DNA from 2 places in the Streptomyces sp. NEAU-174 genome. Region 1 is predicted to be linked to the other one. Evidence: riboswitches for the same ligand, from Rfam matches in the RefSeq annotation. Region 1 holds a riboswitch; the other holds the start of a gene.
What was found. Region 1 has a riboswitch for thiamine pyrophosphate ahead of thiO (glycine oxidase ThiO). Riboswitches for the same ligand answer to the same signal wherever they lie in the genome.
Positions count from the first base shown of each region.

Region 2: another riboswitch for thiamine pyrophosphate. It lies ahead of ACT2CW_RS09580 (thiamine ABC transporter substrate-binding protein); the one in region 1 lies ahead of thiO (glycine oxidase ThiO).

Region 1 is NZ_JBQTCE010000005.1:194,079-208,257, forward strand. Features, by position in the region: gene ACT2CW_RS16535 (YhgE/Pip family protein) at 1-892, shown strand, start outside; gene ACT2CW_RS16540 (TetR/AcrR family transcriptional regulator) at 928-1,548, shown strand; gene ACT2CW_RS16545 (phytoene desaturase family protein) at 1,881-3,437, shown strand; gene ACT2CW_RS16550 (hypothetical protein) at 3,515-4,507, opposite strand; gene metF (methylenetetrahydrofolate reductase [NAD(P)H]) at 4,548-5,465, opposite strand; gene thiE (thiamine phosphate synthase) at 5,705-6,355, opposite strand; gene ACT2CW_RS16565 (Rv2175c family DNA-binding protein) at 6,600-6,965, opposite strand; gene ACT2CW_RS16570 (NAD(P)/FAD-dependent oxidoreductase) at 7,080-8,261, opposite strand; TPP riboswitch at 8,765-8,878, shown strand; gene thiO (glycine oxidase ThiO) at 8,954-10,129, shown strand; gene thiS (sulfur carrier protein ThiS) at 10,126-10,326, shown strand; gene ACT2CW_RS16585 (thiazole synthase) at 10,335-11,237, shown strand; gene ACT2CW_RS16590 (SRPBCC domain-containing protein) at 11,448-11,906, shown strand; gene pknB (Stk1 family PASTA domain-containing Ser/Thr kinase) at 11,995-13,932, shown strand; gene ACT2CW_RS16600 (maleylpyruvate isomerase family mycothiol-dependent enzyme) at 14,043-14,179, opposite strand, start outside.
Region 2 is NZ_JBQTCE010000003.1:41,081-55,259, forward strand. Features, by position in the region: gene ACT2CW_RS09540 (PucR family transcriptional regulator) at 1-1,033, opposite strand, end outside; gene ACT2CW_RS09545 (sodium:solute symporter) at 1,271-2,746, shown strand; gene ACT2CW_RS09550 (thiamine pyrophosphate-binding protein) at 2,801-4,498, shown strand; gene ACT2CW_RS09555 (ABC transporter ATP-binding protein) at 4,668-5,393, shown strand; gene ACT2CW_RS09560 (hypothetical protein) at 5,375-6,631, shown strand; gene ACT2CW_RS09565 (LOG family protein) at 6,737-7,834, shown strand; gene ACT2CW_RS09570 (ABC transporter ATP-binding protein) at 7,937-8,974, opposite strand; gene ACT2CW_RS09575 (ABC transporter permease) at 8,975-10,588, opposite strand; gene ACT2CW_RS09580 (thiamine ABC transporter substrate-binding protein) at 10,684-11,757, opposite strand; TPP riboswitch at 11,753-11,857, opposite strand; gene rlmN (23S rRNA (adenine(2503)-C(2))-methyltransferase RlmN) at 11,931-13,037, opposite strand; gene ACT2CW_RS09590 (phosphatidate cytidylyltransferase) at 13,110-14,179, opposite strand, start outside.

The DNA of each region.
Region 1 (14,179 bases):
CGGGGCGCAGAAGGTCGCCAAGGGCGCCGGAACCCTGCACACCGGGCTGAGCACCGCCAAGACCGGCGCCTCCGACCTCGACAGTGGCGTCGGTAAGGCGCGCGGCGGCGCGGACACCCTGGGCGGCGGGATGTACCGGCTCGTGGACGGCTCCGGGAAGCTCTCCGGCGGTCTGCACGACGGCGCGGGCAAGATCCCCGACTACGGCAAGCAGGACCGGGACGCCCGTACGGAGGTGATGTCGGATCCGGTGCGGCTGGTCAACCAGGCGCTGCACAAGGCGCCCAACTACGGCACGGGCTTCGCCCCGTACTTCATCCCGCTCTCCCTGTGGGTCGGCGCGATGGTGGCCTACATGCTGATCCAGCCGCTCAACGGGCGCGCGCTGGCGGCGGGCGCGTCCTCCTGGCGGATCGCGTTCGCGGGCTGGCTGCCGGTCGCCGCGATCGGTGTGCTCCAGACGCTGGCGCTGATGGCGGTGTTGCACTGGGCGATCGGCCTCGAGATGGTGCGGGCCGCGGGCACGCTCGGCTTCCTGATGCTGGTGACGGCCTGTTTCGCGGCGATCGTGCAGTGGCTGAACGCCCGCTTCGGACCGGCCGGCCGGATCCTGGTGCTGGCCCTGCTGATGCTCCAGCTGACCTCGGCGGGCGGCACCTATCCGGTGCAGACCAGTCCGCGCTTCTTCAACGCCATCCACCCCTTCCTGCCGATGACCTACGTGGTGGACGGGTTGCGCCGGCTGATCACCGGCGGCGGGCTCGGCCCGGTGTGGCTGGCCTGCGGAGTGCTCCTCGGATTCACCGCGGCCGCCCTGGCGCTCACCGCGTGGTCGGCGCGGCGCCGACAGGTGTGGACGGTGGACCGGCTGCACCCGGAACTGAGCCTGTGAGCGGGATAACATCGACAACGGGCAGAATCGGCGCCATGGACAGCAGCAGCACGCGCCGCCAGGCCACCCGGCAGAAACTCTTCGAGGCAGCGGTCACCCTCATCGCCGAACAGGGCTTCTCCTCCACCACGGTGGACGAGATCGCCGAGCGGGCCGGGGTGGCCAAAGGCACGGTCTACTACAACTTCGCCAGCAAGACCGTGCTTTTCGAGGAGCTGCTGCGGCACGGCATCGAGCTGCTGACCGCCTCGCTCCAGACCGCCGCCGACGAGAACGCCGAGCGCGGCGGCAGCCATGTGGACGCGCTGGACGCCATGGTCAGGGCCGGGCTCGACTTCATCTCCCGCTATCCGTCGCTGACCCAGCTGTACGTGGCCGAGCTGTGGCGCACCAACCGCGCCTGGCAGTCCACCTTGATGATGGTCCGGCAGCAGGCCATAGCGGTGATCGAGGCCGAGCTGCGGGCCGGGGTGGCCGCGCACGAGCTCAGCGAGGACATCGACATCCCGCTGACGGCCTCTGCGCTGTTCGGGATGGTGCTGGTGGCGGCGCTGGACTGGCAGTCCTATCAGCCGGAGCGGTCGCTGGAGGATGTGCACGCGGCGCTGTCACGGCTGCTCCAGGGCCGCGTCGGCGGGACCGTGGCCTCGGGGTGAAAGCAGAAGGCGCTGTTCCGGCAGACCGACTTTCGTCGACCTGACCGGAACAGCGCCTCCCCCCGTAGCTCCCCCGTACTTCCCCCGTTGGAGACTCCTGGTCCGGAGACTCCCGGTGACTCCCACCTTTCGTCCGGGCCCGCGCCGTTCCGCCGCCCCGTGCCGGCGGTGCGACGCGTGCCCTTCCGTGTGCTCCACTCTCTCGTCCGCGCAGGTGGCGGCCCATCCGCGCGGCTACTCATCTCCCCGGCTGAGTACGCGTACTCAGCCGTGCGCGCTCGTCCCCAGGCACGGTGACCCGGCTGTCGGTGGGGGCGGATAAAGTCACGGTCATGGCACGGATTGTGGTGATCGGCTCCGGGATGGGCGCCATGGCGGCGGCCGCCCGGCTGGCCGTGGCGGGCCACCGGGTGGTGGTGTACGAGCGCGGGCGCACCCATGGCGGCGGGGTCGGCCGCTTCGAGCGGGACGGCTTCCGCTTCGACACCGGCCCGGGGCTGCTGCATCTGCCCGCCGTCCACCGGGATCTGTTCGTGAAGACCGGCAAGCGGACCCTGGAGCAGAGCGTCGAGCTCGTCCAGGTCGACCCGGCGAGCCGGCACCTCTTCGCCGACGGCACGGACGTCCGGCTGCCCAACGCCTCCCGGGCCGGGGTGCTCCAGGCGCTGGACGGCGCCTTCGGCGCGGGGGCGGGCGAGCGCTGGAGCGATCTGGTCAACCGGGCGCGCGAGGTGTGGGACGCCACCCGCAGGCCGCTCCTGGAGGAGCCGCTGCGCGCCGACTGGCGGGTCCTGGGCCGCGACCCCTATCCGGCCGCCCCCGCGCGGCGCGGCCGGCTCGGCGGCCTGTTCCGCCGGGGCGGCCCCGCCGGGCCGCCCACGCTCGCCGAGGTGGCCAGCCGTGAGCTGGGGGATCCGCGCGTCGCGGCCCTCCTGGAGAGCCATGTGCTGGCGCACGGCCTGGACCCGCGCTCCGCCCCCGCCGCGGCCACCGTGCTGCCTTACATCGAGCAGACGTTCGGCACCTGGTATGTGCGCGGGGGGATGCGGGCGCTCGCCGATGCCCTCCATGAGCGCTGCCGTCAGCGGAAGGTGGAGTTCCACTTCGAGGCCGAGGTCACCGGCATCGTGGAGAAGGACGGCCGTGCGGCGGGAGTGGAGCTGGCCGACGGCAGCGTCACGGAGGCCGACGCGGTGGTCTCGGGCATCGACCCCGCGCTGCTGCCCCCGCTGCTCGGCGGGCAGCGGCCCTGGCGGGAGGGGGATGTGCGGCCGGAGTCCGGCGCCGGCGGCGGCACACCGGGGCGGCTGACCGTCTTTCTGGCGCTGCGCGGCGCCCGCCCCGAGGGCACCGCGCACCGCACCGTGGTCCACGCCCCGGACCGCGACGCGGAGTTGACCGCCGTCTTCGGCGACGGCCAGGGGCTCCGCGAGCCCTGTTCCCACCCCACCGTGACCGTGCTGCGCCCGGACGACCCCGCGGTGCGCCCGGACGCGGAGCACGAGGCCGTCACCCTTACCGCCGTGGTCGCCCCGCACGGCCCGGTGGACTGGACGGACGGCGCGGCGGCGGAGCAGGACGCCCAGCGGCTGATCACGGCCGCCGAGGCGGCGATACCGGAGCTGCGGGGGCGGCTGCTGTGGCATGAGGTCCGCACACCCGCCGACACCGCGGCGGAGACGGGCGCCCGGGGCGGCGGCGTTCCGGCCCCGGTGCTCGCCGGGGCGGACGGCGCGTTTTTGCGGCCCGCCAATGCCACCCGGATGCCGGGCCTTTATCTGGCGGGCGGCTGGGCCCATCCGGGCGGCGGGCTCGCCCACGCCGGGATGTCGGGCGCGCTGGTGGCCGGGCTGATCGTCGAGGGCGGGGACTGGCGCGGCTCTCAGTAGCGGCTCCCAGTAGCGCGGGCCCCGAAACGCGCGGGTGGGTGCCGCTCCCGGGAGCGGCACCCACCCGTCGGCGAAGCTCAGTAGCGGTACTGCTCGTCGAAGCCCTGGGGATAGCCCTGGTGCTGACCCTGGTTCTGGCCCTGGTGCTGCTGCTGGTACGGGTACGCCTGCTGGTCCGCCGGGGGCGCCTCGTCGCCCTCGCGCTGCTGCGGCACCCAGGGCCCGCCGGACTGCATCACGTCGTACGCCGGGTCCGGCGAGGCGTAGCCAGCCTCGGCCGCCCAGTGGTCGCCGCCGCCGTAGGTCGCGGCGTACGGATCCTGCTGGCCGTAGGCCGCGTACTGGTCGGCGTACTGCTGCTGGCCGTACGCCTGCTGGTCGTAACCCTGCTGGTCGTAGGGCTGGGCCTGGGGCTGGGCGCCGCCGTACGGGTCCTGCCCGTAGGCCGCGTACGCCTCGTTCCCATAGCCGTACTGCCCGGCCTGGCCCATCTGGTCCGCGTAGACGTCCTGGCCGTAGCCGTGGCCCTGCCCCTGGCTGTGGTCCTGCTGCGCCCCGTAGCCGCCGTACGTCTCGTACGCGCTGTAGCCGTCCGCCGCCGCCTCGCTGTACGCGCCCGAGGCCGGGGTGAAGGGCGACGGCTCCTCGTAGACGCCGTACTCACCGGTGTCGTCGGGCATCGGCTGCGGCTGGTAGGTGGGCGGCTCCGGCTGCGCCGCCGGGACCGCCTCCAGGTCGGAGACCTCCAGGATCGGCTCCTTGTCCGCGTCGTCCGGCCGGATGCTCTTCCCCTCGCGCCCCAGCAGCCCCGGCAGCCCGCCGCGCAGCGCCCAGCCCGCCGCGAAACCGCGCCGGAAGGAGAGCGTCACATACGTCTGGCCGATGGCGAAGGCGATCGCGCCCACCCCGATCACCGGAACGGACGGGATCAGCACACCGACGACCACGCCCAGGAAGCCGACGAAGGCCAGCAGCCGCCAGCGGAGCCGCGCCTTGTACTGCAAGAGGACCTCTCCGAGCAGCCACAGCGCGACGACGCCGAAAGCGATGTAGAGGACCGTCCAGCCCATGCCCGCCCCTCTCAATGCGGCCGCCCGTCGGCTGCCGTCATCAGGACCGCTGATGCAGTCCCAGATTCTCGTAGATTTCCAGCGTCGCCGTGGAGTGGTTCAGGGTAATGAAGTGCAGCCCGGGGATCTCCTCGGCCATCAACCGCGCGCACAGCTTCGTGGCGTAGTCGATCCCGATCGAGCGTACAGCCGCCGGGTCGTCCTTCACCGCCAGGATCCGCTCAGCCAGTTCGGGCGGGAACGCCGCGTTGCTGAGCTGCGCGAACCGCTCGATCTGCTTGACGTTCGTGACCGGCATGATCTCAGGGATGATGGGTGTCGTACAGCCCGCTGCCGCGACCCGGTCGCGCAGCCGCAGATAGTCCTCGGGGTAGAAGAACATCTGCGTGATGGCGAAGTCGGCACCCGCGCGGCACTTGTCGATGAAGTGACGGATGTCGGTGTCCCAGTCCGTCGAGCGCGGGTGCATCTCGGGGAACGCGGCCACGCCGACGCAGAAGTCTCCGGACTCCTTGATCAACTGGACCAGATCGGCGGCGTAGGCGAGACCGTCGGGGTGCTGGACCCACTCCCCCAGGGGATCGCCCGGCGGGTCGCCGCGCAGGGCGAGCATGTTCCGGATCCCGGCGCCGGCGTACTGCCCGATGATGTTGCGCAGTTCGGCCCGGGAGTGGTTGACGGCGGTCAGATGGGCGACGGGGGTGAGCGTGGTGTCCGTCGCGATGCGCTCGGTGGCACGCACGGTGCCCTCGCGGGAGGAACCGCCGGCTCCGTAGGTCACGGAGACGAAGGTGGGCGAGACGGCTTCCAGCCTGCGGATGGCGTTCCACAGCGTCTGCTCGCCCTTCGCCGTTTTGGGGGCGAAGAATTCGAAGGAATACGACTGCTCGCCCGACGCGAGAAGATCGCGCACGGTCTGGGCGCGATCGGTCCTGGTGGAAGCGGTGCCTAGGGCCATATGTGCAGGCTATCCACCCGGCCCGGCTACGCCCACCCGACCTCGGAGATATGGGGGTTTTGCCAGCTTCCTGTCCGCAGTGCGGACAGATCCGTACGCCTTCGACCGGCGGACGGGCCGGGCCGGATGAAAGGTGGGTGAATCCCAGGTGAAGAGCCGGGCCGGGTCGTGGGGCGGTTGCCACGACGGCGCCGCGGTCGACCGACGACGCATCGCGACACTTCCGGCGGAGCGCTTGGTCAGGCCGCCGCGCGGACCCGCTTCGCCAGCTCCGCCGTGGCCCCCGCCGGGTCGTCGGCGGCCGTGATGGCCCGGACCACGACGATGCGGCGGGCGCCCGCCTCCAGGACCTGATCCAGGTTGGAGGCGTCGATTCCGCCGATGGCGAACCACGGCCGCTCCGTGCCCAGCGCGGCGGCGTAGCGCACCAGGGACAGCCCCGGGGCGGGGCGGCCCGGCTTGGTGGGGGTGGGCCAGCAGGGGCCCGTGCAGAAATAGTCCACACCGGGCTGGACGGCAGCCGCGTCCACCTCCGCCTCCGCATGGGTGGAGCGCCCGATCAGTACGTCCTGGCCGAGGATCGCGCGGGCCGCGGGCACCGGCAGATCGCCCTGGCCCAGATGGAGCACGTCCGAGCCGATGGCATGCGCGACATCGGCCCGGTCGTTGACGGCCAGCAGCTTGCCGTGCCGGCGGCAGGCGTCCGCGAAGACCTGGAGGTGCTCCAGCTCCTCGGCCGCCTCCATCTGCTTCTCCCGCAGCTGGACGATGTCCACCCCCGCCCCCAGGACGGCGTCCAGGAACTCCGGCAGATCGCCCTGGCCCTTCCGCGCGTCGGTGCACAGGTAGAGACGGGCATCGGCCAGCCGCTCGCGAGCGGTGGTGGGCATGGGTTCCCCCCGGAGGGTCGGACGGCGTACGGGCCGAGCGTGGAGCCCGGCCCGTACGCCAGATGTGATCAGGGGCGATCAGGTGTGATCAGGGGCGATGGCGATAGCGGAAGCGCGCGGCCCGCGCGAAAACGACCAGCCCTGTACAGGCCCCGTACGGGCTGGGTACGAGCCCGTACGGAAGGCTGTGGAAGGCCGCGGAAGGCCGCGGAGGCTGGGCGGTGGCGGCGTCAGGGTGACGCCGTCAGACGGCGAGGGCCTGAGCGCGCCGCTTCACTTCCGTGCCGCGATTCTCGCTCAGCGCCCGTGCCGGGGTGCCGGGCAGGCTCGGGTCGGGGGTGAAGAGCCACTCCAGCATCTCTTCGTCACTGAAGCCGTCGTCCTTCAGCAGCGTCAAGGTCCCCACGAGGCCCTTGACGACCTTTCCGTCACCGATGAACTCCTCGGGGACCTGAAGGACCCTGTTCTCGCCACGGCGCACGGCGATCAGCTGGCCCTCCTTGACCAGCTGCCGGACGCGCGTCACCTCGACCCCCAGTCGCTCGGCGACATCGGGGAGGGTGAGCCAGGCGGGGACGAGAGCATCGATCTTTGCGTCAATCTCGGTCACGGAACAAGCCTGCCATCTGGGACTGACAGTGGGTAGCCGGGCGTCCGCCGCGCGGGCCGCCCGCCACGCCCCCGGGCGCGTCGGCCGGTGGCCGACCGGCGGTCGGCCCGCCGGTCAGAGGACGGCCGACTTCAGCGGCACCGAGGGATCCTCGGCCCGCGTCCGGTCCAGCCGGGCGCCGCGCTCGATCAGCTTGCGCCCCTGGGCCAGATCGCGCGGACGGCCGACGGCCAGCAGGGCGACCAGGGCGCCCTCGCGCAGCCAGCACACCGACCAGGCAGCGCCCGCCGGATCGCCGCGCCAGACCAGCTCGTCGGCCTCCGAGTGGTGCCCGGCGTACTGCACGAAGCGCCCGAACTGCTCGGACCAGAAGTACGGCACCGGGTCGTAGACCACACCGGGGAAGTGGGCCGCCGTCCGGCTCCCCACCACGTTGGCGGCGACGGTGCGCGGGCCCTGGAGCGCGTTGTCCCAGTGGTGCACCAGCAGTCGCGTTCCGTAGCGGGCGGACGGGAAGGAGGCGCAGTCGCCGACCGCGTAGACGTCCGGCGCGGAGGTGCGCAGCCGGTCGTCGGCGGCGACGGAGCGGTCCTCGGCCAGCTCCACGCCCGAGCCCGCGAGCCAGACCGTGGTGGGCCTGGCCCCGATCCCGACGACCACCGCGCCCGCGCGCAGCCGGGTGCCGTCGCCGAGCAGCAGCCCGCTCTCGTCGACCGAGGCCACTCGGGCGCCGGTGACCAGCCGGGCGCCGTAGTCCTCGTACCAGGCCGCCATGGGGGCCGCGACCTCGGCCGGGAGCGCGCCCGCCAGCGGCCGGTCGGCGGCCTCGACGACAGTCACGGCGCAGCCCGCCTCGCGTGCCGCGGTGGCGAACTCCGCGCCGATCCAGCCCGCCCCCACGACCGCGATCTCGCGCTGCCGGGCGAGCACCGGGCGCAGCCGCTCGGCGTCGTCCAGCGTGCGCAGCAGATGGACGCCGGGCTCTCCTTCGCTGCCCGGCAGCGGGATCGGCTCGGCGCCGGTGGCGATCACCAGGATGTCGTACGGGAGCTGGCCGGTCGCGGTCTCGACGAGCCGCTTGTCCGGGCGCAGGCCGGTGACCTCGACGCCGAGCCGCAGGCCGATGCCGAGCCCGACGAAGTCCACGTCGAGCGTCGAGCCCTCGGCCTTTCCGAGCAGTACGGCCTTGGACAGCGGGGGGCGGTCGTAGGGCTGGTGGGGCTCCGCGCCCAGCAGGACGATCTCCCCGGTCCAGCCGTGTTCGCGCAGCGCGACGGCGGTTTGTACGCCCGCCATGCCCGCGCCGACGATCACCACGCGCTGTCCGGGGCCGTTCGAGGACGGCTTCGTCGTCGTCTCATCGCTCACACGATCACTGTATTGCGGCTGGTGGGGCGGACTGGAGAGCGGCTTGCGAGAGGTCGGACACAGAGTGGGGGGCGGAGGGGGGTGGGTGGGGGCGCGGGGCTGGGCGGGGTGCGGGTTGTGGGCGCCTCCGGCGGTGAGCCCCCACCCCGCCCCTCCCCGAAACGACGGGGCTCCGCCCCCTCGCCCCCCACCGGGGCTCCGCCCCGGACCCCGCTCCTCAAACGCCGGAGGGGCTGGGAGTGCGGGGGCTCCCCCCGAACCCGCTCCTCAAGCGCCGGAGGGGCTGCGGGTGCGGGGCGCTGGGGCTGTGGGGGCTCCGCCGCCCGGGCACGGTCCTCAAGGTCCCCCAGCTGGCGCTGGGGGTGCCCGCTGGAGGGGGTGGGGGCGGCTGGTCTTTCGGGGGGTTCGGGGCGCGTACTAGGGTGGCGGGGCAGAGCACTCGCGGGAGCCCGGGCGGACCGGGCTGAGAGGGAGGCTGGAACGGCCTCCGACCGTACGAACCTGATCCGGGTCATGCCGGCGAAGGGAGGGGCAGCGTGTCCACGCACGCACCAGGTCTCGACGACGGACCTCATACCTCGGGCGGGCCGCCAACCGGCGGACGTTACGACGCCCTCGTCATCGGGGGCGGCATCATCGGGCTGGTCACCGCCTGGCGGGCGGCTCAGCGCGGGCTGCGTACCGCGCTCGTCGACCCGGCGCCCGGCGGCGGAGCCGCCTGGGTCGCGGCCGGGATGCTGGCGGCCGTCACCGAGCTGCACTACGGCGAGCAGACCCTGCTCGGCCTCAACATGGCCTCCGCGCGCCGCTATCCGGACTTCGTGGCGGAGCTGGAGGAGGCCGGCGGCCATGACGTGGGCCACCGGGTGAGCGGCACGCTCGCCGTCGCGTTCGACGCCGACGACCGCGCCCATCTGCGCGAACTCCACACCTTCCAGCAGGGGCTCGGGCTGGAGTCCGAGTGGCTGACGGGGCGTGAATGCCGCCGTCTGGAACCGATGCTCTCGCCGGGCGTACACGGCGGGCTGCGTGTCGCCGGTGACCACCAGGTGGATCCGCGGCGGCTGACGGCGGCCCTGCTCACCGCGTGCGAGCGGGCCGGGGTCGCCTTCCACCGCCACCGCGCGGAGCGGCTGCTGCTGGACGGCGACCGCGCCACCGGGGTCGAGCTCACTGGGGGTACGCGCCTGGCCGCCGAGCGGACCGTACTGGCCGCGGGCAGCCTCAGCGGACGGCTCGCGGGCGTTCCTGAGGACGTCCTGCCGCCCGTACGGCCCGTCAAGGGGCAGGTGGTGCGGCTGTCGGTGCCCGAGCGGTACGCGCCGTTCCTCTCCCGGACCGTACGGGCCGTGGTGCGCGGCGGGCCGGTCTACCTGGTGCCGCGCGAGAACGGCGAGCTGGTCATCGGCGCGACCAGCGAGGAGCTGGGCTGGGACACCACGGTCACCGCGGGCGGGGTGTACGAACTGCTGCGGGACGCCCATGAGGTGGTGCCCGGCATCACCGAACTGCCGCTGGTGGAGACGTCCGCCGGACTGCGCCCCGGCTCCCCCGACAACGCCCCGATGCTCGGCCCGACCGCGCTGCCCGGGCTGTTGCTGGCCACCGGCCACTTCCGCAACGGTGTGCTCCTCACCCCGATCACCGGCGATGTCATGGCCGAGGCCCTCACCAGCGGAGAACTCCCCCCGGAGGCCCGGCCGTTCAGCCCGCGGCGCTTCGCGGCTCCCCCGGCGGCGTCCTCTCCCGGCGCCCCCGGCGCCGCGCACTCCCCAGCACAGGAGCAGCACACATGACCGTCTCCGTCAACGGCGAGCCTCGCGAGGTGCCCGAGGGCACCACGCTCGACCGGCTCGTCGCGACCCTCACCCAGGCGCCCTCGGGTGTCGCCGCCGCCGTCAACGAGACGGTTGTCCCGCGCACCCAGTGGTCCGCGACCTCGCTCGGCGACGGTGATCGCGTCGAGGTCCTCACCGCGGTCCAAGGAGGCTGATCCCACCTATGGCTCCCACTACGACCACCACGACGACCACCACGGCCACCACAGCCGTCACTGCCACCCCCGACGCCACGACGGCCCACGGCGCCGCCGACCGCGCCTCGCTCACCGCGTCGGATCCGCTCACCATCGCCGGGACCGACTTCGGCTCCCGGCTGATCATGGGCACTGGCGGCGCGCCCAGCCTGGAGATCCTGGAGCGCTCGCTGCTGGCCTCGGGCACCGAGCTGACGACCGTCGCGATGCGGCGGCTCGACCCGACGGTGCAGGGGTCCGTGCTCTCCGTGCTCAACCGGCACGGGATCCGCCCGCTGCCCAACACCGCCGGGTGTTTCACCGCCGGTGAGGCCGTGCTCACCGCCCGCCTCGCCCGGGAGGCGCTGGGCACGGACTGGGTGAAGCTGGAGGTGGTCGCCGATGAGCGCACCCTGCTCCCCGATCCGATCGAGCTGCTGGACGCCGCCGAGACCCTGGTGGACGACGGGTTCACGGTCCTGCCGTACACCAACGACGATCCGATCCTGGCCCGGAAGCTGGAGGACGTCGGCTGCGCCGCGATCATGCCGCTCGGCTCCCCGATCGGCTCCGGGCTCGGCATCCGCAATCCGCACAACTTCCAGCTGATCACCGAGCGCGCCACCGTGCCGGTGATCCTGGACGCGGGCGCGGGCACGGCGTCGGACGCCGCGCTGGCCATGGAGCTGGGGTGCGCGGCGGTGATGCTGGCCTCGGCCGTCACCCGGGCCCAGGAGCCGGAGCTGATGGCGGGGGCGATGCGGTACGCGGTCGAGGCGGGCCGGCTGGCCCATCGGGCGGGCCGGATCCCGCGCCGCCACTTCGCCGAGGCGTCGAGCCCGGCCGAGGGCTTGGCCGCCCTGGATCCCGAGCGCCCGGCCTTCGGCTGAGCGCTCCGCTGGAAGTGTCACGATGCGTCGCCGGCCGACCGCGGCGCCGTCGTGGCTGGTCGCGCCCCCGCGCGGCGGAGCCGCACATCGACACAGCCCCGCGCCCCTTCGGGGCGCTGCCCGAACCGTGGCCCTCGGCCGCCCATGTCCGGGCCCCCGTGGGGCCCTACCGTGGAGGGAGGGAGCAGCCCACAGCCGGAGGTGGTCGCCGTGACCGTGACCGTGGACGACCGGATCGAGCGCGAGGTGTACGTACCGGCGCCGATCGACCGGGTGTGGCGGGTGCTGACCACGCCCGAGCACATCCGCGCCTGGTACGCCCCCGGCGGCTGCGAGATCGATCCGCACCCCGGCGGGCGGCTCCGGTTCCGCTGGGACGAGCACGGAGAGTTCCACGGCATGGTCGAGCGGGCGGTTCCGGACGCCCTCTTCCGCTTCCGGCTGGCCCTGGAGCCCGATCACGCCCCCTCGGACCCCGGCGAAGCCACGCTCGTGGAGTTCGCGCTCTCGCCCGAGGGGCCGGGCACCCGGCTGCGGTTCGCGGAGAGCGGTATCCGCGCCCTGGCCGTCCCCGACGACGCCAAGGCCAAGCACGCCGAGTACGCCACGCTGTCCTGGACCTCCGCGCTGGAGGAGCTGGCCGCGATCGCCGCCGCGTCGCACAACTGACCCGCCGGTGTCACCGTTCCGCTGCAAGTACGCGCCCCACCTGGGGCGGCCGGTCCTGGCCGATATCGGCGCCTCGTAGACTTCCCCCGTGGATACGACCCTCCAGGACCCCCTCGTCGGGCAGGAGCTCGACGGCCGCTACCGCATCGACGCGCGGATCGCCGTTGGCGGGATGGCGACGGTCTACCGGGCCGTCGACACCCGGCTGGACCGCGTGCTCGCGCTGAAGGTGATGCATCAGAGCCTCGCCTCGGACGCCGCCTTCGTCGAGCGCTTCATCCGGGAGGCGAAGTCCGTCGCGAGACTCGCGCACGCCAATGTGGTCGCCGTCTACGACCAGGGAGCGGACGGCGGCCATGTCTATCTGGCCATGGAGTACGTCTCCGGCTGCACCCTGCGCGATGTGCTCCGCGGGCGCGGGGCGCTGCATCCGCGCGCCGCGCTGGACATCCTGGAGCCGGTGCTGGCCGCGCTCGGGGCGGCCCATCGCGCCGGTTTCGTCCACCGGGACATGAAGCCCGAGAACGTGCTGATCGGGGACGACGGCCGGGTCAAGGTCGCCGACTTCGGCCTGGTCCGGGCGGTGGACACCAACACCAGCGCCTCCACGGGCAGCGTCCTCGGCACCGTCTCGTATCTCGCGCCCGAGCAGATCGAGCACGGCACGGCCGACACCCGCGCCGATGTCTACGCCTGTGGTGTGGTGCTGTACGAGATGCTGACCGGCGCCAAGCCGCACGGCGGCAGCACCCCGGCGCAGGTCCTCTACCAGCATCTGAACGAGGACGTCCCGCCGCCCTCCGCCCTCGCGCCCGGGGTTGCCCCGGAGCTGGACGCGCTGGTGGCCTCGGCCACCGCGCGCGCCGTCGAGGCGCGCCCCGCCGACGCCGTCGCGCTGCTGAGCACGGCTCGGGCGGTGCGGGCCGCGCTGACCGACGACCAGCTGGACGCGGTGCCGCCGCAGGCCAAGGAGGACCACTCGGCCGGGTCCGAGAACCGTACGACGGTGATTCCGCGCCCGGCTGCGGCCGTCGACGACCAGGACCAGCTCAACCACACCAGCCGTCTGGAGCTGCCGCCGGAACCGCCCCGGCAGGAGGGGCACCGCCGAGGCGGCGGCGGCCGGGGCCGGTTGCCGCGCCGCGGGATCGTGACGATCGCCGCCGCGGTGGTGCTGGCGATCGCCCTCGGCATCGGGGTCTGGTACATCAGCGTCGGCCAGTTCACCGAGGTCCCGCCGGTGCTGCGGAAGACCCAGGCGGAGGCCGAGAAGAAGCTGCACGGCGCGGGTCTCGATGTGAAGGTCGTCAACGAGTTCAGCGATGTCATCCCCAAGGGGAAGGTCATCGGCTCCAAGCCCGGCCCGGGCGAGCGCGTCCGCGACACCGGCACCGTGACCATCCGGGTCTCCCAGGGCCGCCCGCGGGCCGAGGTGCCCAATGTGGTGGGCATGCCGCTCGCCGAGGCCAAACGGAAGATCGCGGACCAGGGGCTCACGGTCGGCAAGGTCACCGGCCGCTTCAGCAGTGAGACGGCCCAGGGCTCGGTCCTCTCCACCAGCCCGGGCCCCGACTCGGTGCGCCGCCCCGAGACGCCGGTGTCGATCGTGGTCAGCAAGGGCCAGCCGGTCGACGTCCCGGATGTGGTGGGCGATGCGGTCGACGACGCCCGGTCCACGCTGGAGGACGAGGGCTTCAAGGTGAAGATCGCCGAGCGGCAGGTGTTCTCGGAGGAGGACAAGGGCTCGGTCGCCGAGCAGTCCCCGTCGACGGACGACGAGGCCGCCAAGGGCGACACGGTGACGCTGACCATCTCCAAGGGCGTGCAGATGGTCGAGGTGCCGGACGTCACGGGGATGAACGTGGACGACGCCAAGGCGGAGCTGGAGGACGCCGGGTTCGAGGTGGACGTCGAGAAGGCGCTGCTGTTCCCCGGGGACAAGGTGCAGGACCAGTCGGTGGAGGGCGGCGACGAGGCGCCCAAGGGCAGCACGATCACGATCAGGACCAAGGGCGGCGTGTTCTGAGGGCTCGGGGACGGATGGCGGCGGCCGGACGGCCCACGCCATCCGTCCAGCCGCTCATCCGAAGCTCACCCGCCCAGGTCGTTCACCCGAAGCTGACCCGCCCCGGCCGCTCATCCGAAGCTGACCCGCTCCAGCCAGAAGTCCAGCAGCTTCTCATCGCCCAGGATCTCCACGCCCGCGCCGCGGGCCGGGCGCCGCTTGTAGATGATCAGCAGCAGGTCGGTGAGCGGCCCGCGCACCGCGACCG
Region 2 (14,179 bases), on a different contig from region 1:
GGCCCGGCTGGCCTGGCTGGCCCGGCTGGCCCGGCTGGCCCGGCTGGCCTGGCTGTCGCGGTTGCGCTGGCTGCCCCGACTGCCCCGGCGTGGGGCTCAGCAGTGCCGCCACCCGCGCCGGTTCGGCGCCGAGCATCAGCCGCACCAGCGCCGATGTGCGCCCGGCCTCGGCCCCGACCACCCGCCGCGCCGTCAGCAGCGACAGCAGCACCACGGCCACCCCCACGATCGCCCCCTCCGCCCCGTCCCGCCGGGGGGCGCAGACGCCGAGCGCGAGCCGGTCCTCCGGCCCCGCCGGGCCGCCCAGCCCGTACGCGGTCAGCAGCAGCTCCTCACCGGCCGCGCCCGTCGCCCTGCCCGCCGCCGAGGACGGGCCCGAGCGCAGCCGCGCCGCGAGCGCGCCGAGCGCCTTACGGGCCTCGCGCGGCGGGCGCGGCCCGGCGGCCACCAGCTCCGCGCCGTCCGGGGCGTCCGGACCGGCCGGGCCGTAGAGCACCGTCCACGCCCCGAGGTGCTGGCTGAGCTGGCGCAGCACGGCCGGTACGGGGTGCGGGCGCGCCGCGGCCGTCGCCAGTGACTGCTGCGCCTCGGTGAGGCTCCGCAGCTCGTGGTGGCGGCGCTCGGCCATCGCGTCCCATACGGCGCTCGCCACGGCCGTGAAGGTCGTCTGCCGGGGCACCTCCACCAGCGGCAGCCCGTGCCGGTCGCACGCCTCGGCCAGCGCGCGGGGCACCGTGTCGTGCACCGGCGCGATGCCGAAGCCGAGCGCCGCCGCGCCCGCCTGGACCGTACGGGCCACATAGCGGTCCCAATAGGTGCCCGCGCCCGCCGCCTCCGGGCAGTGCACCCCCGCGCTGAGCAGCAGCTCTCCGCCCAGCAGATACGGGACGGGATCCTCCATCTCGCTGGTGTGGACGAAGTACACGGGCGTGTCCGCCTCGCGCCCGCCCGCGACCTGCCGCAAACCCAGGGCGGGGTGGTGCAGAAGGGTGGAGAGCGGAACGGGGGCCGTCGGGGGGACGCGGTCGTTCATCACGGCGAGCCTCGCGAGGGGATGGTTCGTACATCCCGGGGATCGGGAGTGGAGGAAACGTACACTTCCCGGACGCTTCGGCGACACCTAGGGTCTCCGTCACTCCCCACATTCCCCACACCCCCCGGGGGCTCGATCCCCGCGGATCGCCGGGACCTCCCCGATCCCGTGCGTCCCCGCCCGATGTCCCGACCTCCCGACCGCCAGCCGACCCCCGCCGGACCGAGGAGCACCACCATGACCGCTGTCGACTACACCGTGATCGTCGTCTATCTCGCGGGCATGCTCGCGCTCGGCTGGTGGGGGATGCGCCGCACCAGCTCCACCAGCGACTTCCTGGTCGCGGGGCGGCGGCTGGGGCCGCTGATGTACTCCGGGACGATGGCCGCGATCGTGCTCGGCGGCGCGTCCACCATCGGCGGTGTCGGGCTCGGCTATCAGTACGGGCTCTCCGGCGCCTGGATGGTCATCGCCATCGGCCTCGGGCTGCTGGCGCTGTCGGTCTTCTTCTCGGCGCGCATCGCCCGGCTCAAGGTCTACACGGTCAGCCAGATGCTGGATCTGCGCTACGGCGGCTCCTCCGGGCTGATCTCGGGCATCGTGATGTGGGCCTACACCCTGATGCTGGCGGTCACCTCGACCATCGCCTACGCCACCATCTTCGACGTGATCTTCGGTCTTGACCGGGTCGTCGCCATCGTGCTCGGCGGGGCGATCGTGGTCTGTTACTCGACGCTCGGCGGCATGTGGTCCATCACCCTCACCGACATGGTGCAGTTCGTGGTCAAGACGGTGGGCGTGCTGCTCCTGCTGCTGCCGATCGCGGTGGTGAAGGCGGGCGGCTTCGACGCGATGAAGTCCGAACTCCCGCACGGCTACTTCTCCCCCATGGGCATCGGCGGCCAGACCGTCTTCACCTATGTGCTGATCTACTCCTTCGGCATGCTGATCGGCCAGGACATCTGGCAGCGGGTCTTCACCGCCCGCGACGACCGGGTCGCCCGCCTCGGCGGCACCGCGGCCGGGACGTACTGCCTGGCCTACGCGGTCGCGGGCGCGGTCATCGGCACGGCGGCCAAGGTGCTGTACCCCAAGCTGGGCGCCCCGGACGACGCGTTCGCGACCATCGTCAAGGACGCCCTCCCGGTGGGTGTGAAGGGGCTGGTGCTGGCCGCCGCGCTGTCCGCGGTGATGTCCACCTCCTCGGGCGCGCTGATCGCCTGCGCGACGGTGGCCAACAACGACATCTGGGCCCGGCTGCGCGGACGCACGCTCCGTACGGCCGGTGCCTCCCATGACGAGATCGGCGGCAACCGCGTCTTCATCCTCATCATGGGCGTCGCCGTGATCGGCATCTCCGTGGCGCTCAACGATGTCGTCGAGGCGCTGACCGTCGCCTACAACATGCTGGTCGGCGGGTTGCTGATGCCGATCCTGGGCGGGCTGCTGTGGAAGCGCGGCACGGGCGCGGGCGCCCTGGCCTCGGTCGGTGTCGGCGGCCTTACCGTCATCGCGCTGATGGGGTGGAAGGGCATCCTCGCCAACGAACCCATCTACTTCGGGCTGCTGGCCTCGCTGGTGGCGTATGTCGCGGTCAGCCTCGCCACCAAGCCGACGGACGCGGCGATCCTGGACGTCTGGCGGCGACGGCTGGCCGGTGAGCCCGCCGCACCCGCCTCGGAGACCACCAGTCCGGCCACCGCGGGCGCCTGACACCGGCTCAGGCTCGCTCTCCTCGGTACACATCGTCAGAAAGGCAACCAACCCATGCCCACCGCACAGCGCGCGCGTCACGGCGGCGATCTCGTCGTGGAGTCCCTCACCGCGCTCGGGGCGAGCACCGTGTTCGGGCTTCCCGGACAGCACGCCCTCGGGGCGTTCGACGCGCTGCGGCGGTCCGGGCTCGCCTATGTGGGGCTGCGGGTGGAGAACAACGCCGGGTTCGCCGCCGACGCCTTCGCACGTGTCACCGGCACGGTCGCGCCACTGCTGGTGTCCACCGGGCCGGGGGCGCTCATGACGCTCGCCGCGCTCCAGGAGTCGGCGGCGGCCTCCGCGCCGGTCCTCGCCATCGGCAGCCAGGTGCCCACGGCGGGGCTCGGCGGCGGGCGCAAGGGCTATCTCCATGAACTCGTCGACCAGAAGGCGTCGTTCCGCGACGTCGTGAAGTCCGTCCACACGGTCCGTACCGCCTCTCAGATCCCCTCGGCGGTCGCCGCCGCCTGGGCGTCCGCGCTGGAGGCCCCCGCCGGGCCGGTGTGGCTGGAGATCCCGCAGGACGTGCTGCTCGCACCGGTCTCCGTGCCGCCGGTGACCTCCCTGCGGGCCGAGCCCCGGCCGCTGCCGCCCCGGCCCGAGCTGACGGCGGAGGCCGCGAGGCTGCTGAACGGCGCCGAGCGTCCGGTGATCCTGGCCGGGGGCGGAGTGGTGCGCGCCGGGGCGCGGGAGGAGCTGCGGACGCTGGCCGAGGCGCTGGACGCGCCCGTGGCGACGACCTTCGGCGGCAAGGGCGCGTTTCCGTGGGATCATCCGCTCTCGCTCCAGTCCTGGCTGGAGGACGCGCACACCACCGAGTTCCTGGAGGACGCCGACGTCCTGCTGGTCATCGGCTCCGGACTCGGTGAGCTCTCCTCCAATTACCACACGTTCCGCCCGCGGGGCCGTCTCGTCCAGATCGAGGCCGACCTCGGCAAGCTGGAGTCCAACCACCCGGCGCTCGGCATCCACGCCGACGCCCGCGAGGCGCTGGCCGCGCTCGCCGAGGCCGTCACGCCCCGCCCGCCGGGCACGGCGGCCAAGGCCGCGGCCGGTCTGCTCACCCGGGTGCGGGAGCGGATCGACGCACAGGGCCTGGAGCTGGAACGGCGGGTGCTGGGCGCGGTGCGGGACGCGCTGCCCGATGACTCCCCCAGCTTCTGGGACATGACGATCCTCGCCTACTGGGCCTGGTCCGCCTTCGATCCCCGTGCGGGCGCCCTGCACTCGGCCCAGGGCGCGGGCGGCCTCGGCTACGGCTTCCCGGCCGCCCTCGGAGCCGCCGCCGCGGACCGCGACCGGCCGGTGCTGGCCGTGTCGGGCGACGGCGGCGCCATGTACTCGATCGCCGAACTCGCGACCGCCCATCAGTACCAACTCCCCCTCACCTGGCTGATCGTGGACGACGGCGGCTACGGCATCCTGCGCGAGTACATGACGGACACGTTCGGCGAGGCGACCGCCACCGAGCTGTCCCGCCCGGACTTCGTCGCACTGGCCGAGTCCTTCGGCGTCCCGGCGGTCCGTACCACACCCGAGCGGCTGCGTGCGGACCTCGCCGACGCCCTCGCGGCCCCGGGGCCCTCGGTCGTGGTACTGCCCGCGCTGCTGCGGATGTTCGCGCCCACCCACCTCGACCGGCCCGCCGACGGCGACCCTGATCCCGACGGCCTCGGTCCCGGCAGCGGCCCCGGTCCCGGTCAGCCCTGATCGGAGCCCGACCCCGCTCAGGGCTGATCGGAGGAAATGGGGGCCACCCGCGCCGAGCCTGGGCGCGGGCCCCCACCCGAGTCCTTACCGTGCCAGTGACCCATTGGCTCCGCGCTCGTTCACCCAACCGGGGGAATGAGACGGTCGCAGGTAAGGCGAGGTGCTCGGGATGGTGGCTCCGCCGGACGACGACATGCTCGCGGCACGCACCGTGTCGTACGCCTACGGCGGCTCGCCCGCCCTCACCGGGGTCTCCCTCGGCGCCCGGAAGGGTGAGATCGTCGCCGTCACCGGTCCACGCGGCTGTGGCAAGACCACCCTCCTCGCCTGCCTGGCGGGCCAACTCGTGCCGGACAGCGGGGAGGTGTGGTTCAAGGGCGTCCCCGTGCACTCCCTCCCTCCACTCGGCCTCGAACGACTGCGGCGCGAGCATTTCGGCTGGATCGGCACCGAACCCCAGCTCGTTCCCGAGCTCACCGCCTGGGAGAACGCCGCGCTCGCCCTGATGCTGCGCGGCACCGGGCGGCGCGCCGCGAAGAGCGCCGCATGCGAATGGCTGGACCGGCTCGACGTCGGCGAGTGCGCCCGGGCACGGCCCGCCGCACTGCTCCAATCGCAGCGCCAGCGGGTCGCGCTCGCCCGCGCGCTGGCCGCCGGGCCCGGCGTGCTCTTCGCCGACGAGCCCACCGCCCCGCTGCACCAGGCGGACCGCGCCCAGGTGCTGCGCGCCCTCACCTCGGCGGCCCGCTCCCACGGCATCACCGTGGTCCTCGCGACGCACGACCAGGAGGTGGCCACCCTCGCCGACCACACCGTCGCCCTGCTGGACGGGCGCCGGGTGGGCTCGGACCCCTCCGAGGCGGAAGGCAGGGCCGCGTGCTCAGCCTCCGCCTAGCGCGCGGCGCCCGCCCGTCGGTGCTGCTGCGGCGGTCGCTGGTCACCGTCGCGGCGGCGGGCGCGAGCTTTCTGCTGCTGAGCGCCCTCGGGTTCGCCTCGGGCCATCCGGACGACTCGCAGGGCGCGGTGGGGCGGCTGCTGTGGTGCCTGGTCCCGCTGGCCGCGACCGTCCAGCTGGCCATCGCCGTGGGCCGCGCCGACCCAAGCACCGGCACCGGCCCCGGTTTCGCGGCGGCCGGAGCCGGCCCGGCCCGGGCGGCGCTGCTCGCGGCGGTATCGATGGCGGCCTCCTGCGCGCTCGGCGGGGTGCTGGCGCTGCTGATCTTCCTGGATCTGCGCGGCGATCTCGGGGCCTCCTGGCTGGACTGGGCCGGAAGCGGGGCGGCCGGCCGACAGCTCGGCGGCGGTCGTCCGCTGCCCCTGGCCGGTACGGTCACGCTGCTCGCCGTCGTCCCCGTGGTGGTGGGAGGGGCGTGTGCGGCCGGGCTGTGGCCCCGGCGGCCGAGGGCGGCCCACCAGCCGGTCCGCGGACCACGGGGCGCCCGCCGCCCGGCGGCCCCGGCCCGGCCCACCGTCGTGACGGGGCCGGTCGAGCCCCGGCCCCACCAGGCCACCTCCGGACTTCCCTGGGGCATCGCCCTGACCGCGGCCGGACTCGCCCTACAGGCGTACGCGAGCGGTAACGCGCCACCGCTCCCCGACACCCTGCTCGCCGCGCCGGGCCGGCTCGGCGGCAGCCCACCCGGTGTGGTGGGCGGCTGGGCCCTGGCCGCGCTCGGGCTGGTGCTGGCCGGACCCGGCCTCACCCATCTGTGCGGCAGACTGCTGGCCGTCGGGCGGCCTGGCGTGCTGCGGCTGCTGGCCGGGCGGATGCTCCAGCAGGAGGCCGGGCTGATCGGACGCCCGGTCGGTGCGCTCTGCGCCCTGGCCGCCGCCGGATTCACCGTCCTCGAACTGTACGGAAGGGCCTCCGGGCCGTCCGGCGCCCATGCCTTCGGCCCGCTCACGGGTCTGGGCGCGGCCCTGGTCACGCTGTGCGCCGCGGCCACGACCCTGACCGCGGTCGTGGAAGCGAGGAGCGCGCGTGAGCGCACGACGGCCGCCCTCGTCCGCCTCGGCGCCCCGGCCAGGCTGCTCCGCGGGGCGGCCGCGCTGCGCGCGACGGCTCTGCTGGCGCTCCTGGTGCCGCTGGTGTGGGTGGTGGCGCATCTCACGGCGATGCCGTTCCACCGCTGAAAATCCCGGGTGTCGGTGTTCATGCCTGGATTGTGCGGCCAGTCGGCCCGGTCACGATGGCCACAATCCACAGCCCCCTACCTCCGGTGTGATTAGCATGTCGGCGTGCAGGAACCAGACCGGGAAATAGAGTCCATCGAGGAGTTCGACCAGGTCGTCGCCCGCGGCACCCTGGCCGGGTTCCGGGTCCAGTCCGTGGACCTGACAGGCCGTACGGCCGCGCTCCTCTCCACCGACACCAGCGAATCCGTCTTCCTCGGCTGCCCGATGGAGACCGAGGCGGCGGCGAAGGTCAGGGCCGGGGGCGCGCTGGTGTTCCCACCGGTGCCTGATCTGCCGTTCGATCCGTACCGCGGCACCCTCTACTCCCCCGCGGAGCTCTTCGAGGGCCTCACCGAACACGGTTACGCGCGGACGCCGGACGCGCTCGCCTACGCCTGGTTCCAGCGGACCAAGACCGACGGCGACATCTTCGCCTCGATGCTGCGCTCCATCCACGACGACGCGGTCTCCGACGCGCTCGACGAATTCCTCGTCGGGACGCGGGTGGTGGGCGTCATGGGCGGCCACGCGCTCGAGCGCGGCTCCGCGGGATTCGCGGGCGCCGCGCGCCTCGGCCGGGCCCTGGCACGCACCGGTCTCACGGTCGCTACGGGCGGCGGGCCGGGCGCGATGGAGGCCGCGAACCTCGGCGCCTACGCGGCCCCGCACGACGACGCGGTGCTGGACGAGGCGCTCGAACTGCTCGGCAAGACGCCCTCCTTCCGGCCGTCCATCGGGGCCTGGGCCGAGGCCGCCTTCGCGGTGCGCGAGCGCTGGCCGGACGGCGGGGCGTCGGTCGGCATCCCCACCTGGTTCTACGGGCATGAGCCGCCGAACGCGTTCGCCTCGCACATCGCCAAGTACTTCGCCAACGCCACCCGTGAGGACGGACTGCTGGCGCGCTCGACCGCGGGTGTGGTCTTCCTGCCGGGCGCCGCCGGGACCGTCCAGGAGATCTTCGACAACGCGACGCCGAACTACTACGAGTCGCGTGGTGAGCCGACCCCGATGGTGCTGGTGGACCGCGACCACTGGACCCGGCGGCTGCCGACCTGGCCGCTGCTCGAAGCGCTCGCGGAGGGACGGTCCATGAAGGCCCGTATCGCCCTGGTGGACTCGGTGGACGAGGCCCCCGAGGCGCTGCTGTCGATGCTGGGCTGAGCCGGCGTCAAGGAGGCGCTGAGTACCGAGGGAAGCACTGGGTACCGAAGGAAGCGCCGAGTACCAGGGGAGGCGAGGGCCAGGGGAGGCGAGGGCCAGGCGTCAGGGCTCGGGGTCCAGGAGCACCACGTCCGCCGGGTCGATGACCGCCCCGACCCTGGCCCCGGCCTCCGGGGCGTCCCGCAGCGCGCAGGACGCCTCCAGACGCGGCGCGGCCGGGTCCGACAGCCGCAGGATGAGCGCCACATGGTCGCCGCGGAAGGTGCGCACCGCCACGGTGCACGCCAGCCCCTCCTCGGGGTCCGTCAGCCGCACCCCGGCCGGGCGGACCAGCAGCCTGCCGGGGCCCGGCCGGGAGCCGGGTGGCACGGGCAGCTTGCCCCATACGGTGTCGGCGACCTCGCCGTGCACGATCGCCTCGACCACATTGTCGAAGCCGAGGAAGCGGGCGACGAACTCGGTGGCGGGCCGCTGCCACACCTCCAGCGGGGTGCCGGTCTGGGCGATCCGGCCGTTCTCCATCACCACCACCCGGTCCGCGAGCGCGAACGCCTCCCCCTGGTCGTGGGTGACCGCGAGGACGGTGGTGCCCAGCCGTTCGAAGAGCTCGCGGAGCTCCACCACCAGCCGTTCCCGCAGCCCGCGGTCGAGCTGGCCCAGCGGCTCGTCCAGCATCAGCAGCTTGGGCCGCGGGGCCAGCGCGCGGGCGAGCGCCACCCGCTGCTGCTCACCGCCGGAGAGCGAGTCGACGGGGCGGCGCTGGGCGCCCGGCAGCCCCACCAGTTCCAGCAGTTCGGCGACCCGGCGGTCCGCCTCCGCGCGGCCCACCCCGCGCATCCGCAGCCCGAAGGCGACGTTGCCGCCCACATCCCGCTGCGGGAACAGCTGGTGGTCCTGGAACATCAGCCCCACGCCGCGCCGGTGCGTGGGCACCCCGCTCTGGTCGCGTCCGGCGAGCGACACCCGGCCGGTGTCGGGGCGCTGTAGCCCGGCCACCACGCGCAGCAGGGTGGACTTACCGCTTCCGCTCGGGCCCAGCACACAGACCGTCTCGTGCTCGGCGACCTCCAGGTCCACGGCGTCCAGCGCGTCGCGCCGGCCGAACCTTACGGTCACCTCGTCCAGTCGCAGCAGCGTCATTCAGAACTCTCCGGAACGGTCGGTGCGGATGCGCTCGAGCGCCAGCAGCGATCCGGCGCAGACCAGCATCAGGATCGTGCTCAGGGCCATCGCCTGCCCGTAGGTGAGCTGTCCGGCCCGGCCCAGGAAGCGGGCGATGGCCACCGGGAGGGTCGGATGGTCGGGACGCGCGATGAAGACCGTCGCCCCGAACTCGCCCAGGGACACGGCGAACGCGAAGCCCGCCGCGACCGCCACGGCCCGTCCGACCAGCGGCAGGTCCACCTCCCGCCAGACCTTCCACGGTGACGCCCCGAGCACGGCCGCCGCCTCCCGGAGCCGGTGGTCCACCGCGCGCAGCACCGGCAGCATGGTCCGTACGACGAAGGGGACGCCCACCAGGGCCTGGGCCAGCGGCACCAGGACCCAGGAGGCGCGCAGGTCCAGCGGGGGCTCGTCCAGGGCGATCAGGAAGCCGAATCCCACCGTGACGGCCGAGGTCCCCAGCGGCAGCATCAGCAGCGCGTCGAAGCCCCGTACCAGCCTGCCCGCCTTACGGGTGAGCGCGGCGGCGGCGAGACCGCCCACGACGAGGGCGAAGACGGTGGCGACCGCCGCGTACCACAGGGAGTTCCCGACGGCCTCCATGGGCGCCACGAAGAAGGTGCCCCCGCTGTCGGCGGAGGACCGCAGCGCCTCGTAGTAGGTGAAGCCGTAGCCGTCCGGTCCGTTCAGCGAACGCTCCGCCAGCACCGCGAGCGGGGTCACGATCAGCAGCGCGACCACCGCCAGCACGCCCCACAGCAGCGCCCACTGGGCCGGGCCCTTCGGGCGGCGCGCGGTGCGGCCCGGGTCGACGAGCCGCAGGGCGCTCTCGCGGCGCCTTACGGTCCACGCGTGCAGGGCCAACACGGCCGCGACCGCGGCGAACTGGACGAGGGTCAGCACCGCGGCCGTGGGGAGGTCGAGCAGCTGCGCGGTCTCCCGGTAGATCGCCACCTCCAGGGTGGCGTAGCGGGGGCCGCCCAGGATCTGGATCACGCCGAAGGAGGTGAAGGTGAACAGGAACACCATCAGCGCGGCGGCGGCCACTGCGGGCGCCAGCGCGGGCAGCGTCACCCGGCGCCAGGCCGAGAGCCGGCTCGCGCCGAGCACCCGCGCGGCCTCCTCCTGGCGCGGGTCGAGCTGGGCCCACAGCCCGCCCACGGTCCGGACGACGACCGCGTAGTTGAAGAAGACATGGGCCAGGAGGATCGCCCAGACGGAGGTGTCGAGCCGCACCCCCCACAGCTCGTCCAGCAGCCCGCCCCGGCCGAGCAGGGCCAGGAAGGCCGATCCGGCGACGACGGTCGGCAGGACGAACGGCACGGTCACCACGGCCCGCAGCAGCCCCTTGCCGGGGAAGTCGAAGCGGGCGAAGACATAGGCGCCGGGCAGCGCCACCGCGAGCGTGAGGGCGGTCGACGCGACCGCCTGCCAGCAGGTGAACCACAGGACGTCCAGCGTCGCCGGATCGCTCACCACCTCGGAGATCCGACCGAACCGCCACCGCCCGTCGACGCGCAGCCCCCGGGTGACGATGGCGGCCACGGGATAGGCGAAGAAGACCGCGAAGAAGGCGAGCGGCACCGCCATCAGAGCGAGCCGGAGGGCGGTCGCGCGACGGCCGCCGCGGTCCGCCCTGTCACCCTTACGGTGACCGTCGGCCGCCTTACGGTTCTCTCGGGGCTCTACAGGACCAGCGAGGACCATGTCTTGACCCACGACTCACGGTTCTTGGCGATCTTCTGCGGCGCCAGGGTGGCCGAGTCGGCGATCCTGACCCCGTATCGGGTGAACAGCTCCGGCAGTTCGGCGTCCTCGCGCGCCGGGTTGACGTACATGTTCAGCGGGACGTCCTCCTGGAACCGCTTGCTCAGCAGGAAGTCCAGCAGCGCCTTGCCGCCCTTGGTGTTGCCCGCGCCGTTCAGCAGCCCGGCGAACTCCACCTGCCGGAAGCAGGTGCCCGTCGCCACCCCGGTGGGGGCCTTCGCGGGCTTGCTCTTGGCGTCGGCCACCTCGGCGGGCGGGCTGGAGGCGTAGGAGACGACGAGCGGCCGGTCGCCCTTGCCGCCGCCGGCCGAGCCGGAGAACCGGTCGTAATACGCCTGCTCCCAGCCGTCGACGACCTCGACCCCGTTGGCCCGCAGCTTCTTCCAGTAGCCCTTCCAGCCGTCGTCGCCGTACTTCGCGGCCGTGGCGAGGAGGAAGCCGAGACCGGGGGACGAGGTGGCCGCGTTCTCGGTGACCAGAAGGTTCTTGTAGGCGGGCTTGGTCAGATCGTCCAGCGTCCGGGGCGGCGTCAGCTTCTTGTCGGCGAAGTACTTCCGGTCGTAGTTGACGCAGATGTCGCCGAAGTCGACGGGGGTGACGCGGTGCTCGGCCCGGTCGAGCCGAAGGGCCGCCGGGACCTTGTCGAGGCCCTTCGCCGTGTAGGGGGTGAACAGGTCGTTGTCGAGCGCGCGGGAGAGGAGGGTGTTGTCGACGCCGAAGAACACATCGCCCTGGGGGTGGCCCTTGGACAGGATCGCCTGGTTGACGGCGGCTCCGGCGTCGCCCCCGGCCTGCACGCGCACCTTGTAGCCGGTCTCCTTGGTGAACTCCTTGAGGACCGCCTTGGAGGCCGCGAACGAGTCATGCGTGACCAGGGTGACCGTCTTGGAGTCCGAGCCGCTCTTGGTGTCCTCGCCGCAGCCGGCGAGCGCGCTCAGTGCCAGTGCGCCGAGGAGGGCGGCGGAGATGGCACGCCGAAGCTGGCTGTTCATGGTGATGCTGACTCCCTACGCCGGTATGACCCGGATCAGGTCCGAGGGTCTGCGGCCGTGCCGCACTCTCAGCGCTCTGAGCGCTCCCCTGTCGGAATGTTCACTTGTACGGATGTGCGTTTCTATGACGATCGCATGATGCGACGATGCCCAGGCACCGTATCAGCCGGTGCTCAGCGCTCCGAAGCCGCCAGCTGCCCGCAGGCCCCGTCGATCTCCTGGCCCCGGGTGTCCCGGACGGTCACCGGCACCCCATGGGCCTCCAGGGCCGCCACGAACGCCTTCTCGTCCTCGGGCCGGGACGCCGTCCACTTGGAGCCGGGCGTCGGGTTGAGCGGGATGAGGTTCACATGCACCCGGTGGCTCTTGAGCAGCCGACCGAGCAGATCGGCGCGCCACGCCTGGTCGTTGATGTCCTTGATCAGCGCGTACTCGATGGAGATCCGGCGGCCGGACTTCTCCGCGTACTCCCACGCGGCGTCCAGGACCTCGCGCACCTTCCAGCGGGTGTTGACCGGCACGAGGGTGTCGCGCAGCTCGTCGTCGGGCGCGTGCAGCGACACCGCGAGCCGGCACTTGAAGCCCTCGTCGGCGAACCGCAGCATCGCCGGGACGAGGCCGACGGTGGAGACGGTGATACCGCGCTGCGACAGGCCGATGCCGTCGGGCTCGGGGTCGGTGAGCCGGCGGATGGCGCCGACGACGCGGTTGTAGTTGGCCAGCGGCTCGCCCATGCCCATGAAGACGATGTTGGACAGCCGGGCCGGGCCACCGGGGATCTCCCCGTCCCGCAGGGCCCGCATCCCGTCGACGATCTGGTGCACGATCTCGGCGGTGGACAGATTGCGGTCCAGCCCCGCCTGCCCGGTGGCGCAGAACGGGCAGTTCATCCCGCACCCCGCCTGTGAGCTGATGCACATGGTGACCCGGTCCGGGTAGCGCATCAGAACGGACTCCACGAGCGTGCCGTCGAACAGCCGCCACAGCGTCTTGCGCGTGGTGTCGTCGTCACAGCTGATGTGCCGCACCACGCTCATCAGCTCCGGCAGCAGCCCGGCGGCCAGCTTCTCGCGCGCCGCGGCGGGGATGTCGGTCCACTGAGCGGGGTCGTCGGCATAGCGCGCGAAGTAGTGACGCGACACCTGACCTGCCCGGAAGGGCTTCTCCCCGAGGGCGGCGACGGCCTCCCGGCGCTCGGCGGGCGTGAGGTCGGCAAGATGCCGCGGGGGCTTCTTGGCCCCACGCGGCGCGACGAAGGTGAGTTCTCCGGGCTTAGGCATGGTTCACCCAGTGTCGCAGACGTACGAAGGGCCCCGCGCCGGGAGTGGCGCGGGGCCCGTGAGCGGGCGTGGTCAGCCGCCGCCCACGAAGATCACCAGCAGCAGCCACACCACCGGGGCGGTGGGCAGCAGCGAGTCGAGCCGGTCCATGATCCCGCCATGGCCGGGCAGCAGCTTGCCCATGTCCTTGATGCCGAGATCGCGCTTGATCATGGACTCGCCGAGGTCGCCGAGGGTCGCGCTGACCGCGGCGGCGAGGCCGAGCAGCAGGCCCTGCCACCAGACGCCGTCGTCGATGAGGTACTGCATGCACAGGACGCCCGCGACCATCGCGAAGGTCACCGCGCCCAGCAGCCCCTCGCGGGTCTTGCCGGGGCTGATGCGCGGAGCCAGCGGATGCTTTCCGAAGCGCCAGCCCACCGCGTACGCACCGGTGTCGCTGACCACGGTCAGCAGCAGGAAGGTCAGGACCCGCCACGGGCCGTCGTCGGTGTCGAGCATCAGCGCCACGAAAGTGGCCAGAAACGGCACGTAGAAGGCGGCGAAGACGCCCGCCGTGACATCCCTGAGGTAGTTGTCGGGCGGCTCGGTCATCCGCCAGACCAGCACCGCGAGCGCCGTAAGGGCGACCGCCACCACCGCGCCCTGGGCACCGCGCACATAGCCGGCGACGACCATGGCGACCCCGCCGACGGCGAGCGGCACCAGGGGGACCCGGATGTCCTTGCGCTCGGTCAGCCGCGAGGTCAGCTCCCAGAGCCCGACCACCACCGCGACCGCCACCACGCCGACGAACACAGGCTTGTAGATGAAGAGCGAGGCCAAGATGATCACACCGAGGCCGATGCCCACCCCTATCGCGGCCCGCAGATTCCGGCCCGCGCTCTTCTTGCCCTGCCCGGCGCCGGCGCCGCCCGCGCCGTCGGCAGGGGCCGGGTCGGGCGCGGGGTCGGGGGGCGTCGGCCGACGACCGGCGGGCTGCCGGGGGCCGGGCTGCGGCTCCCGCTCGTCGCGGAAGAGGGGGCCGCTCTGCCGAGCGGCCCCCCGGTCACGGTCGGCGGCCTCGCCGGAGTCGCCGCCTGCGTGGGGCACGGTGGGCATGGGGCGAGTTTGCGCCGCCTCACCCACCTCATGCGCGGGAC